One region of the Hydrogenophaga crocea genome, then DNA from elsewhere that is predicted to be linked to it. Evidence: riboswitches for the same ligand, from Rfam matches in the RefSeq annotation. Region 1 holds a riboswitch; the other holds the start of a gene.

The links. A riboswitch is a leader RNA that binds a small molecule or an ion and turns the genes downstream of it on or off. The one in region 1 is predicted to bind glycine.
Region 2: it holds a riboswitch for glycine, as region 1 does, so the genes downstream of both, G9Q37_RS21615 (D-amino acid dehydrogenase) here and gcvT (glycine cleavage system aminomethyltransferase GcvT) in region 1, are expected to answer to the same signal.

The regions. Positions count from the first base shown of each region.
Region 1 covers NZ_CP049989.1:861,484-869,049, reverse strand. Annotated here, with positions in the region: gene G9Q37_RS04140 (DMT family transporter) at 1-117, opposite strand, end outside; gene G9Q37_RS04135 (SDR family oxidoreductase) at 118-900, opposite strand; gene G9Q37_RS04130 (electron transfer flavoprotein-ubiquinone oxidoreductase) at 1,037-2,722, shown strand; gene G9Q37_RS04125 (hypothetical protein) at 2,866-3,372, shown strand; glycine riboswitch at 3,407-3,502, shown strand; glycine riboswitch at 3,516-3,619, shown strand; gene gcvT (glycine cleavage system aminomethyltransferase GcvT) at 3,738-4,799, shown strand; gene gcvH (glycine cleavage system protein GcvH) at 4,831-5,202, shown strand; gene gcvP (aminomethyl-transferring glycine dehydrogenase) at 5,234-7,566, shown strand, end outside.
Region 2 covers NZ_CP049989.1:4,530,702-4,538,267, forward strand. Annotated here, with positions in the region: gene G9Q37_RS21610 (WbqC family protein) at 1-290, opposite strand, end outside; gene G9Q37_RS21615 (D-amino acid dehydrogenase) at 319-1,590, opposite strand; glycine riboswitch at 1,646-1,758, opposite strand; gene G9Q37_RS21620 (M20 aminoacylase family protein) at 1,870-3,075, opposite strand; gene G9Q37_RS21625 (Bug family tripartite tricarboxylate transporter substrate binding protein) at 3,075-4,073, opposite strand; gene G9Q37_RS21630 (LysR family transcriptional regulator) at 4,210-5,109, shown strand; gene G9Q37_RS21635 (CaiB/BaiF CoA transferase family protein) at 5,117-6,346, opposite strand; gene G9Q37_RS21640 (penicillin acylase family protein) at 6,376-7,566, opposite strand, start outside.

The DNA of each region.
Region 1 (7,566 bases):
GATCACCGGCGCGATGAAGGCCGAGCCCCAGAAGGCGCCCGCGCCCAGGCCCGCGGCCAGACCCGTCACCATGCCGGGCGGCAGGCCGCCCGGCCGCTGCACCACCAGCGCGGTCATTCAGACCCCGAAGCCGTCGTCGGCCGCGATCACCGCACCGTTGACGAAATGGCTTTCGTGGGCGCACAGCATCACCAGCAGCGCGTCGAGGTCGGCCGGCTGGCCCACGCGCTTGCGCGGCAGCATGTCCACCAGCTTGCGGCCCTGCTCGGTCTGCCAGTGCGCGTGGTTGATCTCGGTGTCGATGTAGCCCGGGCAGATGGCGTTCACGTTGATGCCGAAGCGGCCCCACTCCACCGCCATGGCCTTGGTCATGTGGACCACGGCGGCCTTGCTCATGCAGTACACGCCGATCTGCGGCAGCACCTTGAGCCCGGCCATGGACGCGACGTTCACGATGCGCCCGCCCACGAAGCTGCCCGGGGCCGCGCCCTTGGCGCGCGCGATCATGCGCTTGCCCACCTCTTGCGCCACGAAGAACGCGCCCTTGGTGTTGGTGTCGAAGACGAAGTCGTAATCGGCCTCGGCCACGTCCTGCAGGCGCTGCGTGGTGCTCACGCCCGAGTTGTTGATGAGGATGTCGATCGGGCCGACCTCGGTCTCGGCGTGCGCCACCGCGGCTCGGATCGAGGCCAGGTCGGTCACGTCGAGCGCCACCACGTGCGCCGCGCCGCCCTCGGCCTCGATGTGCGCGCGCAGGTTCATGAGGCGGTCGGTGCGGCGGCTGGCCAGCACCACGGCCGCGCCGGCGCGCGCCAGCGTCTTGGCGAACTGGGCGCCCAGGCCGCTGGACGCGCCGGTGATCAGGGCCACGCGGCCGGACAGGTCGAGGGTGTACGCCATGGGGAGGTCTCTCTGAAATGCGAACGACCGTTCGATTTATTGCATCGCCGCATAAAATGCGCGCTCCCCGGACACACGAACGCCGCCGCAAAGGCGGGCATCCGGGGGGTGTGCCAACCATTATGAGCGAGACCCCATGACGCAAGACGAGATCTTGGCCCAGTACGGCCCCCGCGAAGCCATGGAATACGACGTGGTGATCGTCGGCGGCGGCCCGGCCGGCCTGTCCACCGCGATCCGGCTGAAACAACTGGCTGCCGAGAAGGGCAGCGAGGTCAACGTCTGCGTGCTCGAGAAGGGCTCCGAGCCCGGCGCGCACATCCTCTCGGGCGCCGTGATGGACCCCCGGGCCCTCACCGAGCTGCTGCCCAACTGGAAGGCCGACGGCGCGCCGCTGAACCAGCCCGTGAGCGACGACCAGCTGCTCTGGCTCACCGAGACCGGCGCCTTCGACACCCCGAAGTTCCTGATCCCGAACAACTTCCACAACGACGGCAACTACGTGATCAGCCTGGGCAACGTGGTGCGCTGGCTGGGCCAGCAGGCCGAGGCCCTGGGCGTGGAGATCTTCCCCGGCTTCGCGGCCGCCGAGGTGCTCTACAACGAAGACGGCTCGGTCAAGGGCGTGGCCACCGGCAACCTGGGCGTGGGCAAGGACGGCCAGCCCAACGAGAACTTCCAGCTCGGCATGGAGCTGCACGCGAAGTACACCGTGTTCGCCGAAGGCGCGCGCGGCCACCTGGGCAAGCAGCTGATCGCCAAGTTCCACCTCGACGAAGGCAAGGATCCGCAGGCCTACGCCATCGGCGTGAAGGAGCTCTGGGAGATCGACCCGGCCAAGCACAAGCCCGGTCTGGTGGTGCACACCGCGGGCTGGCCCATGAAGAACGACACCTACGGCGGCGGCTTCCTCTACCACCTCGAGGACAACAAGGTCACGCTGGGCCTGGTGGCCGGCCTGAACTACAGCAACCCCTGGCTGAGCCCGTTCGAGGAAATGCAGCGCTGGAAGACGCACCCGCGCATCCGCCAGTTCCTCGAAGGCGGCAAGCGCCTGAGCTACGGCGCGCGCGCCATCACCACGGGCGGCCTCATGAGCCTGCCCAAGGCGGTGTTCCCGGGCGGCGCGCTCGTGGGCTGCGACGCGGGCTACCTCAACGGCGCACGCATCAAGGGCAGCCACGCGGCGATCAAGAGCGGCATGCTCTGCGCCGAGGCCGCCTTCGAGGCCGTGCAGGCCGGCCGCCAGCACGACGAACTGGCCGCCTACCCCGCGGCCTTCGACCGGAGCTGGCTGCGCGAAGAGCTCGAGAGCTCGCGCAACTTCAAGAGCTGGTTCAAGTACGGCAACCTCATCGGCGGCCTCATGGTGGGCATCGAGCACTGGCTGCTGCCGCGCCTGGGCTTCAAGAGCCCGCCGTGGTCGCTGCACCGCGAGAAGGCCGACCACCTTTACCTCAAGCCCGCGGCCGAGTGCGAAAAGATCGCCTACCCCAAGCCCGACGGCAAGCTCACTTTCGACCGCCTGAGCAGCGTGTTCGTGAGCAACACCAACCACGAGGAACAGCAGCCCGCCCACCTCACGCTCAAGGACGCGGGCGTGCCGGTGAAGATCAACCTCGCCAAGTACGCGGGCCCCGAGAGCCGCTACTGCCCCGCGGGCGTGTACGAGTACGTCAAGACCGAAGACGGCGCCGACCGGCTGCAGATCAACGCGCAGAACTGCGTGCACTGCAAGACCTGCGACATCAAGGACCCGACGCAGAACATCGTGTGGGTCACGCCCGAGGGCGGTGGCGGGCCGAACTACGCGGGGATGTGACGCGCCGCCGCGCGGGATGTGCGTTCGTTCACATCCCTCGGCGAAAGCCGCCTGCGGGCGGCTTTTTTGCGCCCGCATGACACGCGAACGTCATGCGGCCTGCGCAGAGTGCTGCGTCATCCGTAGCACTCCCTGCCACACCCATGCTCAACAAGACCGACAAGGGCCGGGCCGAGCTGCAACCCGGCCAGCGCACCCTGGGTCAGCGCGAGCGCGCGATCCTGCTCGTGGCCGACGGCCGCAAATCCACCGCCTCGCTGCATGCCCTCTTCCACGGCGACGGCAAGGCCATCGTCGAATCGCTGATCGCGGGCGGCTACCTGCTGGACGACCGCCCGCCGCCCGCCCCGGCCCCGTCACCGGGCCTCGCGGTGCAGGGCTCGGTCGACGATTTCAGCGGCCCGCGCTCGCTGGCCAGCGCGCGCATGTTCCTGTTCGACCTCTCGGACCGCATGTTCGCGCCGCGCGACCGGCAGATGGCCGAGCGCCTGCGCGACGCGCTGCGCGAAGCGCGCGACGCCGCGAGCATGGTCGCCGTGGGCCGCGAGATGCTGGCCGAGATCGAGCGCATCGCGGGCCGCGAGCGGGCGCAGGCGGTCAGCGCGCGGCTGGCCAAACTGCTGCCGGAATCGGCCCCGCTCGGGGTTTGATCAACGCCACCCGCGTCGACTGCACTAGAATCCGCGGCGTTGCTCAGGAGAGAGCTCCCGCGTGGGGCCGCCGAAGGCGCAGGAGGCCGCAACGGCCCCGAACGCTCAGGCAAAAGGACTGGCAAACGCCCGCCGCAAGGCAGGCGATCCCCCCTGGAGAGAGGCCCCACGCGATGGGGTCCACCGAAGGAGCAAGCGCGGCATCGCCCGCGTGAATCTCTCAGGTAGAGCGGACAGCGGGGCAGCACACGGCATGCCGTGTTTCGCCCCGCGAGGGGCCTGCCCTGCCAGCGAGTCCGCCCTTGTCCGCCACCGAACTTCTCCAGACCCCGCTGCACGCCCTGCACCTCGAACTCGGTGCGCGCATGGTGCCCTTCGCGGGCTACAGCATGCCGGTGCAGTACCCCGCGGGCCTCATGGCCGAGCACCAGCACACGCGCAACGCCGCCGGCCTGTTCGACGTGTCGCACATGGGCCAGCTGCGCCTGTCGGGCCCCGAGGCCGCGGCCGCCTTCGAAAGCCTGATGCCGGTCGACGTGATCGGCCTGGCGCCGGGCAAGCAGCGCTACGGCCTGCTGCTCACCGACGAGGGCACCATCGTCGACGACCTGATGTTCGTGAACCGCGAGGACCACCTGTTCGTGATCGTCAACGGCGCCTGCAAGCACGGCGACCTCGCGCACATGCAGCAGCGCATCGGCCAGCGCTGCACCATCGAACCCCAATTCGACCGCGGCCTGCTCGCGCTGCAGGGCCCGCAGGCCGTGACCGCGCTGCAGCGCCTGCTGCCCGGCGTGGAAAAGCTGGTGTTCATGACCGGCGCGGCCTTCGAATGGCAGGGCCGGCCGCTGTTCGTCACGCGCAGCGGCTACACCGGCGAAGACGGCTTCGAGCTCTCGCTGGCCGCGGCCGACACCGAGGCCTTCGCGCGCGCGCTGCTTGCGCAGCCCGAGGTGCAGCCCATCGGCCTGGGCGCGCGCAACTCGCTGCGCCTCGAAGCCGGCCTGTGCCTCTATGGCAACGACATCGACACCACCACCACGCCCGTCGAAGCCGGCCTGAACTGGGCCATGCAGAAGGTGCGCCGCAGCGGCGGCGCGCGCGCCGGCGGCTTCCCCGGCGCCGCGCGCGTGCTCGCCCAGCTCGACGGCGCCACCCCGCCCGAGCGCGTGCGCGTGGGCCTGATCGCGCAGGAGCGCGTGCCGGTGCGCGAGCACACCGAACTGCAGAGCGAAGCGGGCGAGCGCCTGGGCGAAGTCACCAGCGGCCTGCTCGGCCCTACCATCAACCAGCCCATCGCCATGGGTTACCTGCCGCCGGCGTTCGCCGCCCCCGGCACCCGCGTGAACGCGCTGGTGCGCGGCAAGGCCGTGCCCATGGTGGTGGCGCCCATGCCCTTCGTGCCCAACCGCTACTACCGCGGCTGATCCTTCCCCCCATCCCCCAGGAGCTTTCCTCATGACCACCAAGTACACCGAAGACCATGAATGGATCACCGTGGACGGCAACGTCGCCACGGTCGGCATCACCCACCACGCGCAGGACGCGCTGGGCGACGTGGTCTTCGTCGAACTGCCCGAAGTGGGCAAGGCCTTCGCCCAGAAAGACGTGGCCGGCGTGGTCGAGTCGGTGAAGGCCGCGGCCGACGTCTACATGCCCGTGAGCGGCACCGTCACCGAGGTCAACGAAGCCCTGCGCGCCGACCCGGCGCTCGCCAACAGCGACCCGCTGGGCGCCGGCTGGTTCTTCAAGGTGCAGCTCAGCGACGCCTCGCAGGTGGACGCGCTGCTCGACAAGACCGCCTACGACGCCTTCGCCGCGAACAACTGACCACCCCCGCCCCTGCAGGAAAGCCCGAGCCATGCTCATGCCCGCCGTCAAACCCCTGGGTGAACTCGAGAACGCCAGCGAGTTCGTCGCCCGCCACATCGGCCTCACCGAGGCCGACGAGGCCCACATGCTGTCGGTGATCGGCGAGGCCTCGCGCCGCGCGCTGATCGACAGCATCGTGCCGCGCAGCATCGCGCGCAGCCAGGGCATGAAGCTGCCCGCGCCCGTGACCGAGGCCGCGGCGCTGGCCGAGCTCAAGGCCATTGCGCAGCAGAACAAGCTGCTCAAGAGCTTCATCGGCCAGGGCTACCACGGCACCCACACGCCGGGCGTGATCCTGCGCAACATCCTCGAGAACCCGGCCTGGTACACCGCCTACACGCCCTACCAGGCCGAGATCTCGCAGGGCCGCATGGAAGCGCTGGTGAACTTCCAGACCATGGTCACCGACCTCACGGGCATGGCCATCGCCAACGCGTCCATGCTCGACGAGGCCACCGCCGCGGCCGAGGCCATGACGCTGGCCAAGCGCTCGGTGAAGGCGCGCGGCAATGCCATCGTGGTCTCGGGCGACACGCACCCGCAGACCATCGAGGTGATCCAGACCCGCGCCGCGCCGCTGGGCCTGGAGGTGCGCGTGGCCATGTCGGGCGAAGAATGGGACCGCCTGCTCGCCGCCGACGACTACTTCGCGGCCTTCGCGCAGTACCCCGCCTCCAGCGGCTGGCTGCACGACTGGACGCAGGACGCGGCCACCGTGCACGGCAAACACGCGGCCTTCATCATGGCCGCCGACCTGCTCGCGCTCACGCTGCTCAAGACGCCGGCCGAGATGGGCGCCGACATCGTGGTCGGCACCACGCAGCGCTTCGGCATGCCCATGGGCAATGGCGGCCCGCACGCGGCCTTCATGGCCTGCCGCGACGAGTACAAGCGCAGCCTGCCCGGCCGCCTGGTGGGCGTGAGCGTGGACGCCCACGGCAACCCCGCCTACCGCCTGGCGCTGCAGACGCGCGAGCAACACATCCGCCGCGAGAAGGCCACGAGCAACATCTGCACCGCGCAGGTGCTGCCCGCGGTGATCGCGAGCATGTACGCCGTGTACCACGGCCCTCAGGGCTTGAAGCGCATCGCGCAGCGCGTGGCCGCCTACACCGCGGTGCTGGCGCGCGGACTGGCGCAGCTCGGCCACGCCAACACCCACCATGGCGAGCAGGGCGTGTTCGACACCGTGTGCCTGCACGTGGGCGCGGCCGAGGCCGAGGCGCTGATGGCGCGCGCGGTGGCGCACGGTGTGAACCTGCGCCGCGCCTGGGGCGAGTACGTGATGGCCACGCTCGACGAAACCACCACGCGCGAAGACATCGCGCTGCTGTGGACCATCTTCGCCAAGGACGGCCAGGCCCTGCCCGACTTCGAGGCCTTCGAGAAAGGCGTGGAGCCGCTGATCCCCACCGAACTGCGCCGCACCAGCGACTTCCTCACGCACCCGGTGTTCAACAGCCACCACAGCGAGACCGGCATGCTGCGCTACATCCGCGCGCTGTCCGACAAAGACCTCGCGCTCGACCGCAGCATGATCCCGCTCGGCTCGTGCACCATGAAGCTCAACGCGACCAGCGAGATGATCCCCATCACCTGGCCCGAGTTCGCGCACGTGCACCCCTTCGCGCCGGCCGACCAGCGCCAGGGCTACGCGCTGCTCGACCAGCAGCTGCGCCAGTGGCTGTGCGAGGCCACGGGCTACGCGGGCATCAGCCTGCAGCCCAACGCGGGTTCGCAGGGCGAGTACGCGGGCCTGCTGGTGATCCAGGCCTACCACCGTGCGCGCGGCGAAGGCCACCGCAACGTCTGCCTGATCCCCAGCAGCGCGCACGGCACCAACCCCGCGAGCGCGCAGATGGTGGGCATGCAGGTGGTGGTCACCAAGTGCGACGCCAACGGCAACGTGGACCTGGCCGACCTGCAGGCCAAGTGCGAACAGCACAGCGCGAACCTGGCCGCGGTGATGATTACCTACCCCAGCACGCACGGCGTGTTCGAGACCCAGGTGAAAGAGCTGTGTGCGCTGGTGCACCGGCACGGCGGCCGCGTCTACGTCGATGGCGCCAACATGAACGCCCTGGTGGGCGTGGCCGCGCCCGGCGAGTTCGGCGGCGACGTGAGCCACCTCAACCTGCACAAGACCTTCTGCATCCCGCACGGCGGCGGCGGCCCGGGCGTGGGCCCGGTGTGCGTGGTCGAAGACCTCGTGCCCTTCCTGCCCGGCCACGCGGCCGGCGGCCTGCCGGTGAACGGCGTGGGCGCCATTTCCGCGGCGCCGCTGGGCAACGCGGCGGTGCTGCCGATCTCGTGGATGTACAT
Region 2 (7,566 bases), 890 kb from region 1:
AAGTGCGGCGCGCGCCGGTAGTTGAGCGTGAGCGCGCGCCAGTGGTCGGCGGCCCAGTCGGTGCCGTCGATCTCGGTCTCGCGGATGGTCTGGTGGTAGCGCCCGCTCGCCCGCACCGGCACCGTGAGCCACTGCGGGCCCTGCGGTGTCTTGATGCGGTTGCGGTTGCGCCAGTCGCGCCGTGTGTACTGCATGTCGTCGTACAGCACGAACTCGTCGACCGAGGCGATGAGGTCGAAGTAGCCCTTCCAGGGGATGTAGTTGGACTGGACGATGGCGACCTTTTTCACCGGCGCATTGTTGCAGGTCTGCGTGGCCTCAGCCCGCGCGCCGCGCCGGCTCGAGCGGGTGCGCCAGCGGCCGCCCGCCCGCGCGCGCGCTGCCGCTCACGAGCTCGCCCAGCAGGTCGGCCGTGGCCGCGCTGAGCGTCCAGCCCAGGTGGCCGTGGCCGGTGTTGTAGAACACGTTGGCGCGGCGGCCGCGGCCCACGCGCGGCATCATGTCCGGCATCATGGGCCGCAGGCCGGCCCAGGGCACCACCTGGCGCGTGCTCACGCCGGGGAAGCATTGCTGCACCCAGTCCACCAGCGGGCGGATGCGGTCGGCGCGGATGTCGCGGTTGAAGCCGTTGAACTCGGCCGTGCCCGCCACGCGGAAGCGGTCGGGGCCGAGGCGGCTGGTCACGAGTTTGGTCTCGTCGTCGAGCAGGCTCACCGTGGGCGCGGCGGCGCGGCTGGCCTCGTCGGTGAGGTTCACCGTGATCGAATAGCCCTTGACCGGGTACACGTTGATGCGATCGCCGAGCTGCGCCGCGAGCGCGCGGCTGTTCACGCCCGCGCAGACCACGAGCGCGTCGAAGGCGTGTTCCTCGTGGCCGTGTTCGCCGGCCAGCGTCACCGTGGCGCGGCGGTCGTCGCTGCGCAGCGAACGCACCTCGCGGCCGTACACGGTGCGCACGCCCAGGCGCTCGCAGGCCGCGGCCAGGCCTTGCGTGAAGCGGTGGATGTCGCCGGTGGAATCGCTTTCGGTGTAGTAGCCGCCGTGGTAGGTGCCGGCCAGCGTGGGCTCGATGGCGCGCATCTCCTCGGGCGTCACGGCGCGGCGCTGCAGGCCGCCTGCGGCGAGCAGGCGCGACACGCGGCCTGCGTGTTCGAAGCCCTGGCGGTCGCGGTAGATGTGCAGGATGCCTTCGCGCCGGTGGTCGAAGTCGATGCCCTCGCGCTCGGCCCAGTCGAACAGGTGTGCGCGCGCGGCGATCGCCAGCCGCGTGGTCTCGATGGTGTTGGCCTCGTAGCGCGGGATGCTGGCGATGAATTCCGCGAACCACGACAGCTTGTGCCAGCCCGGCCGCGGGTTCACGAGCAGCGGTGCGTCCTGGCGCAGCATCCACTTGAGGCCCTTGAGCAGTGTCGAGGGATGGGTCCAGGTCTCGGCGTTCGAGGCCGAGAGCTGGCCGCCGTTGGCGAACGAGGTCTCCATCGCGGCGTAGCGGTGCCGCTCGAAGAGCGTGACGGCGAAGCCGCGGCGGGCCAGGGCGTAGGCGGTGGTGATGCCGGTGATGCCACCACCGATGACGGCAAAGGATTTCATGGATGCGCTCCAGGCGTCGGACGAGGATGTGGGCAGACCGCGCAACCGCGCGGTCTGCGCCCCCTCTGTCCGGTACCTGAGAGATTCACCCTGCGCGCGGGCCGCGGCGGGGCTTGCTCCTTCGGTGTGCCGGCTGACGAAGCGCGGCAACTCTTCAGAGTGTTGAGCGCACGGGCCGGTCCTGGGGCCTGAGAGTTTCCGGGGCGGTTGCTCCTTCGGCGCCGCGCCGGGGGGCGCGGGCTCTCCCGGTCCGTGCGGGGAAATGCGGTGCGCGTGAGATCAGCCAGACGCCTTCAGGTAATCGGCCACCAACCGTGTCCACAGTTGCGCGCCGGGTTCGATGATCGCGTCGTTGAAGTCGTAGCCCGGGTTGTGCACCGAGCAGGCGCCCGGCGTGCCGGGGCCGCCGTTGCCCACGAACACGTAGCAGCCGGGCACGGCTTCGAGCATGAAGGCGAAGTCTTCGCTCGCGGTGAGCGGCGCGGCCTCGGTGTTCACGCGCGCTGCGCCGAACAGCTCGCGCGCCAACCCGGCGGCGAGCCGGGTTTCGGCGGGCGTGTTCACGAGCACGGGATAGCCCTCGCGCCAGTCGATCAGGGCCTTCACCTTGAAGCTCGCGGCCTGCAGCTGCACCAGCTCGGTGATGCGCTCGCGCAGCAGCGCGCGCACCCCGCGGTCGAGCGCGCGCACGCTGAGCTCGAGCGTGGCCTCCTCGGGAATCACGTTGTTGGCCTGGCCCGCGTGCAGCGCGCCCACCGTGACCACCGCACTGTGCAGCGGGTCCACGTTGCGCGAGACCACGGTCTGCAGCGCGGTGACGACGGCCGCCGCGGCCACCACGGTGTCGGCGGTGGTCTGCGGCATCGCGCCGTGACCGCCCACGCCCTGCAGCCGGATGGTGACGTTGTCGCTCGAGGCCATGCTGGCCCCAGTGCGGAAGTGGAAGTGGCCGGCCTCGATGCCGGGGATGTTGTGCAGCGCGTACACCGCGTCGCAGGGAAAGCGCTCGAACAGGCCGTCGCGCATCATGGCCTGCGCGCCCGCCGCACCTTCTTCGGCGGGCTGGAAGATCAGGTGCAGCGTGCCGTCGAAGTCCAGGTCTTCGGCGATGAAGCGCGCCGCCGCGAGCAGCGTCGCGGTGTGGCCGTCGTGGCCGCAGGCGTGCATCAGGCCCGCGCGCCGGCTGCCCCATTCGCGGCCCGGGGCTTCGGCGATGGGCAGCGCGTCCATGTCGGCGCGAATGCCCAGGCGGCGTGTGCCCTGGCCGCGCCGCAGCACGCCCACCACACCGGTGCCGCCGATGCCGGTGTGCACGGTGTAGCCCCAGGCGCGCAGCTTGTCGGCCACCAGCGCCGAGGTGCGGTGCTCCTGGAACGCGAGCTCGGGGTGGGCGTGGATGTCGCGGCGCAGGCGGATGAACTCGCCGATGCGCGCCGACATCGCCTGCGCGAGGTAGGGCGCGCCGGCCTCTGCGACGGCCGCCATCACTGCGCCTGCAGGTGGATGGACTTGGCGATGGCGCGGTACTTCTCCGTGTTGTCCGCGTACACCCGGGCCACGGCCGCGAGCGGCTGCGGGCGCGGCACCACCATGGCCTGGGCTTCGAGCGCGGCGCGGGTCTCGGGGTCGTTGGCGACCTCGCTGAGCGCCTTGTGCAGCGCCTGCACGACGGGCTCGGGCGTGTCCTTGCGCACGAAGTAGCCCGACCAGGTGTCGAACACGAAGCCCTTGAGCCCGGGCGAGGCGCTCAGCGGCGCGGCGTTCCTGAACGCGTCCTGGGGTTCGGCCGAGAGCACGCCCACCACTTTGACCTTGCCCTCGCTGACCATGCCGATCTGCCCCTTGCCGTAGGGCGTGATGAAGAAGTCGACCTGGCTGCCCATGATGTCCTGGAAGGCGGGCGCGCTGCCCTTGTAGGGCACGTGGGTCATGGCGATGCCGGTGAGCTTGGCCAAGTGCTCGCCGAGCAGGTGGTACATGGAGCCCGGGCCCACGCTGGCGAAGGTCAGGGGCCGGCCCTCGGCCGCGCTCTTGCGGGCGAAGGCCAGCAACTCGTCGCCGTTGTTCGCGGGCAGGTCCTTGCGCGCGAACACCGCCATCGGGTTCACCGTGATCATCTGCACCAGGCGGAAGTCTTCGCTCTTGTACTTGAGCGCCGAGGCCGAGAGCGGCGCGAGCACCAGTTCGTTGGGCGAGCCCTGGAAGATCACGTGGCCGTCGGCCGGGCTGTTGAGCAGCTTCTGCGCCGCGATGCCGCCGCTGGCGCCGCCCAGGTTCTCCACCACCACGGGCTGGCCCAGGTGCCTGGCCAGCGTACCGCTCAGGGTGCGCGCGATCACGTCGGACACACCACCGGCCGGGTAGGGCACGAGCAGCGTCACGGGGCGCGAGGGGAAGGTCTGGGCGAGGGCGGCGCCGGTCAGCGCGAGGCCGGCCAGAACGGCCGCGGTGCGGCGGAGGAAGGTGCGTTTGCAGGCGGTCATGGCGGTGGGGTGTGTGGGCGGGTTGCCTGTCCGGTGAGCAGGTGAGCGGCATGCTAGGCAGCGCCCTACCATGTGTCCAATGCATTATTTTCTTGATAATGATTCAAGAAGCGCATTCGCTTGACCGGGGCCCCGCATGAACATCCGCCACCTCGAACATTTCCTGGCCGTGGCCGAAACCGGCTCGTTCAGCCGCGCGGCCGAGCGGCTGCACCTCACGCAATCGGCGTTGAGCCGCAGCATCCAGTCGCTCGAGGACGAGGTGAGCGGGCGGCTGCTGGACCGTGTGGGCAAACGCAACGAGCTCACGCCGCTGGGCCGTCAGGTGGTGGAGCGCGCGCGGCGCATCGTGCTCGAGGCCTCGGAGCTGCGCCGCGGCGCCGAGCTGATGCGACAGGCCAATGCGGGCGCGGTTCGCGTGGGCCTGGGCTCGGGGCCGGGCGCCCTGCTGATGACGCCGCTGATGTGCCACATGGCGCAGCACCACCCGCAGGTGCGCGTGCGCGTCGTGCGCGCGCCCACCGAGCTGCAGCTCGTGAAGCTGCGCACGCGCGAGCTCGACGCGCTGATCGTGGACATGCGCGCGGTGCCGCCCGAGCCCGATCTCAACATCGAGCCCGTGGCCGAGATGCAGGGCGGCTGGATCGTGCGCGCGGGGCACCCGCTGCTCGCGCAGCGCACGGTCACGCTCGACGACGTGCTGCGTTACCCGATCGCGTCCACGCCGCTGTCGCACGAGGTGGCGCGCCAGCTCGCGGCGCAGTACGGCGGGCGCGCCCTGCCGGCCCGCATCGTCACGCTCGAATGCGACGACGTGGAAAGCATGATCGACGTGGTCGAGCGCACCGACACCGTGTTGCTGGGTGTGCTGGCCACGGCGCGCGAGCGCATGGCCGCGGGCGCGCTCGCGGTGCTGCCGGTGCGCCCGGCGCTGCGCGCCACGGCGCGCTTCGCCTATGTGACGCTGGCCGGCCGCAGCGAAGCGCCGGTGATGGCCATCCTGCGCGAGTTCGTGGCGCAGCGCATGGTGGACTGAGCCCGCCTTACTGAACGATGCCGCGGTCCTTCAAGGCCCGTATCTGCGCGTCGCTCAGGCCGATCTCGCGCAGCACCGCGTCGCTGTCCTGGCCCAGCGCGGGCGCGTTGCGGCGGTGCCCGCCGGGCGTGGCCGAGAGCTTGGGCACGATGCCCGGCACCGTGAGGGCGCTGCCGTCGTCCAGGCGGATCTGCTGCAGCATGCCGCGCGCCTGGTAGTGCGGATCGGCCGCGATGTCGGCGATGGTGTAGATGCGGCCCGCAGGCACCGCGGCGCCATCGAGCGCGGCCAGCACCTCGTCGACGCTGCGCTCGGCGGCCCAGTCGCCGATGGCCGCGTCGAGTTCGTCCACGCGCTTGACGCGGCCCGCGTTGTCGGCCAGCGCGGGATCGGCCGCGAGGTCGTCGCGGCCGATCACCTTCATGAGGCGGCGGAAGATGCTGTCGCCATTGCCCGCGATGATCGCGTAGCCGCCGTCGCGGCAGCGGTAGGCGTTGGTGGGCGCGATGCCCGGCAGCGCACTGCCCGCGGGCCCGCGCACCGCACCGAAGGCGCTGTACTCGGGCAGCAGGCTCTCCATGCAGTTGAACACCGCTTCGTAGAGCGCCACGTCGATCACCTGGCCGCGCCCGCTCGCGTGGCGGTGCTGCAGCGCGAGCAGGATGCCGATCACGCCGTGCAGCGCGGCCAGCGTGTCGCCGATGCTCACGCCCACGCGCACCGGCGTGCGCCCGGGCTCGCCCGTGAGGTGGCGCAGCCCGCCCATGGCCTCGGCCACCACGCCGAAGCCCGGGCGTTCGCGGTAGGGGCCGCTCTGGCCGTAGCCGCTGATGCGCAGCACGATCAGCCGCGGGTTGAGCGCCAGCAGCTCATCGGGCCCGAGGCCCCAGCCTTCCATGGCGCCGGGGCGGAAGTTCTCGATCAGCACGTCGGCCTCCTGCGCGAGCCGGCGCACCACGTCCTGCGCCTCGGGCTGGCGCAGGTCGAGCGCGAGCGAGCGCTTGTTGCGCGACTGCACCTGCCACCAGACCGAGGTGCCGTCCTTGAGCAGGCGCCACTGGCGCAGCGGGTCGCCCGTGCCGGGCGCCTCCACCTTGATCACCTCGGCGCCGAAATCGGCCAGGGTCTTGGCGGCGAAGGGGCCGGCGATGAGCTGGCCGAGTTCGATCACCTTGAGGCCCGCGAGCGCGGCGGGCGGCAGGGGCGGCTGGGGGGCGGAAGCGGTCGTGTCGGACATGGCCGTAGTGTCCCCCAGCCGGCGCCCGATCAGCGCTTGAGCACCAGCGGCTCGCCCACGCGCTCGCGCGCCACGTCTTCGGGGTGGAAGGGCAGCGTGGGCCACTGCTTGGCCGCGTACAGGCGCAGCTGGTCGGTCTGGTGCGGCGAGGCGGGGTTGGTGCTCTGGCCGTAGGTGAGCAGGGCCTGGGCCACCGGGCCGCGCTCGTCGAAGGTCACGGTCTGCACGTAGCTGGTGCCGTAGTCGATGCGCAGGCCGCGCGGCGAGATGCCCGGGCGCGCGCGGTCGCCGATGTTGTTGAGCGTGCCCTCGATCTCGTCGCCGCCGTGCACCGGGATCGCCGCGTCGCTGAACACCGCGCGCTGCACCGCGCCGAGCTCGGCATCCGGTGCGAAGCCGGCGTCGCGCACCTTCTTCACCGCGCCGGCCAGCGCGTCCCACACCTTGGCCGCGGTCGCCGCGTCGGCCAGGCGCAGGCCGCTGGGCGTGTCCACCGGGCGCGCCTTGTCGTAGGGCACGCGGTACACGCCGGGCAGGGTGCTCGCCGTGCGCCAGAACTCGCGGAACAGGTGGGCGCCGCGCGCGCTGGCGTCGTTGCGGTAGCCGCCGCTGGCAAAGGCCTGCAGCGCGGCGCAGCCCTCGCGCAGGTCGGCCGCGGGGTTGGCGAGCGCCTTGCAGCCCTCGAGCAGGTCGGGCAGCACCAGGCGCGCCATGAGGTTGCGGTTCTCGAACAGCTGGGCCTGAATGCCCGTGAGCGTGACCTTGCCCTTGCCGATCATCTCGGGGATCTCGATCAGCCCCGAGCGCGTGCGCGGGCGGCGCAGCACGTCGTCGCCCACCAGCGGCGAGATCGCGGGCCAGCTCACCGCGGGGTGGGTGTAGAAGAAGCTGTCGTTGCTGTTGTGCACCCAGTCGGTCCGCTTCACCGCGGCCAGGCGCGCGGGCGGCGTGAGGCCGGGCACGGGCGAGGCCGGGTCCTTCTTCCAGTTGCAGTCGCTGCGCGAGCCGTCGAGCACCACCAGGCCCGCGGCCGGCAGCACGGCCGCGGCCGCGCGGCTCGGGGCGCAGCGCTGCAGCTGCGCGGCGTCCACGTCGGGCACCACGCTCATGTCGGCGTAGAAGGCCTGGCCGTGGCGGTCGGCCGCGATGGTGTTGACCCAGGGCGTGCCCAGGTTGCCCAGCGCCTGGCGCAGGTCGTCGACGCTGCGCGCGCGCGCAAA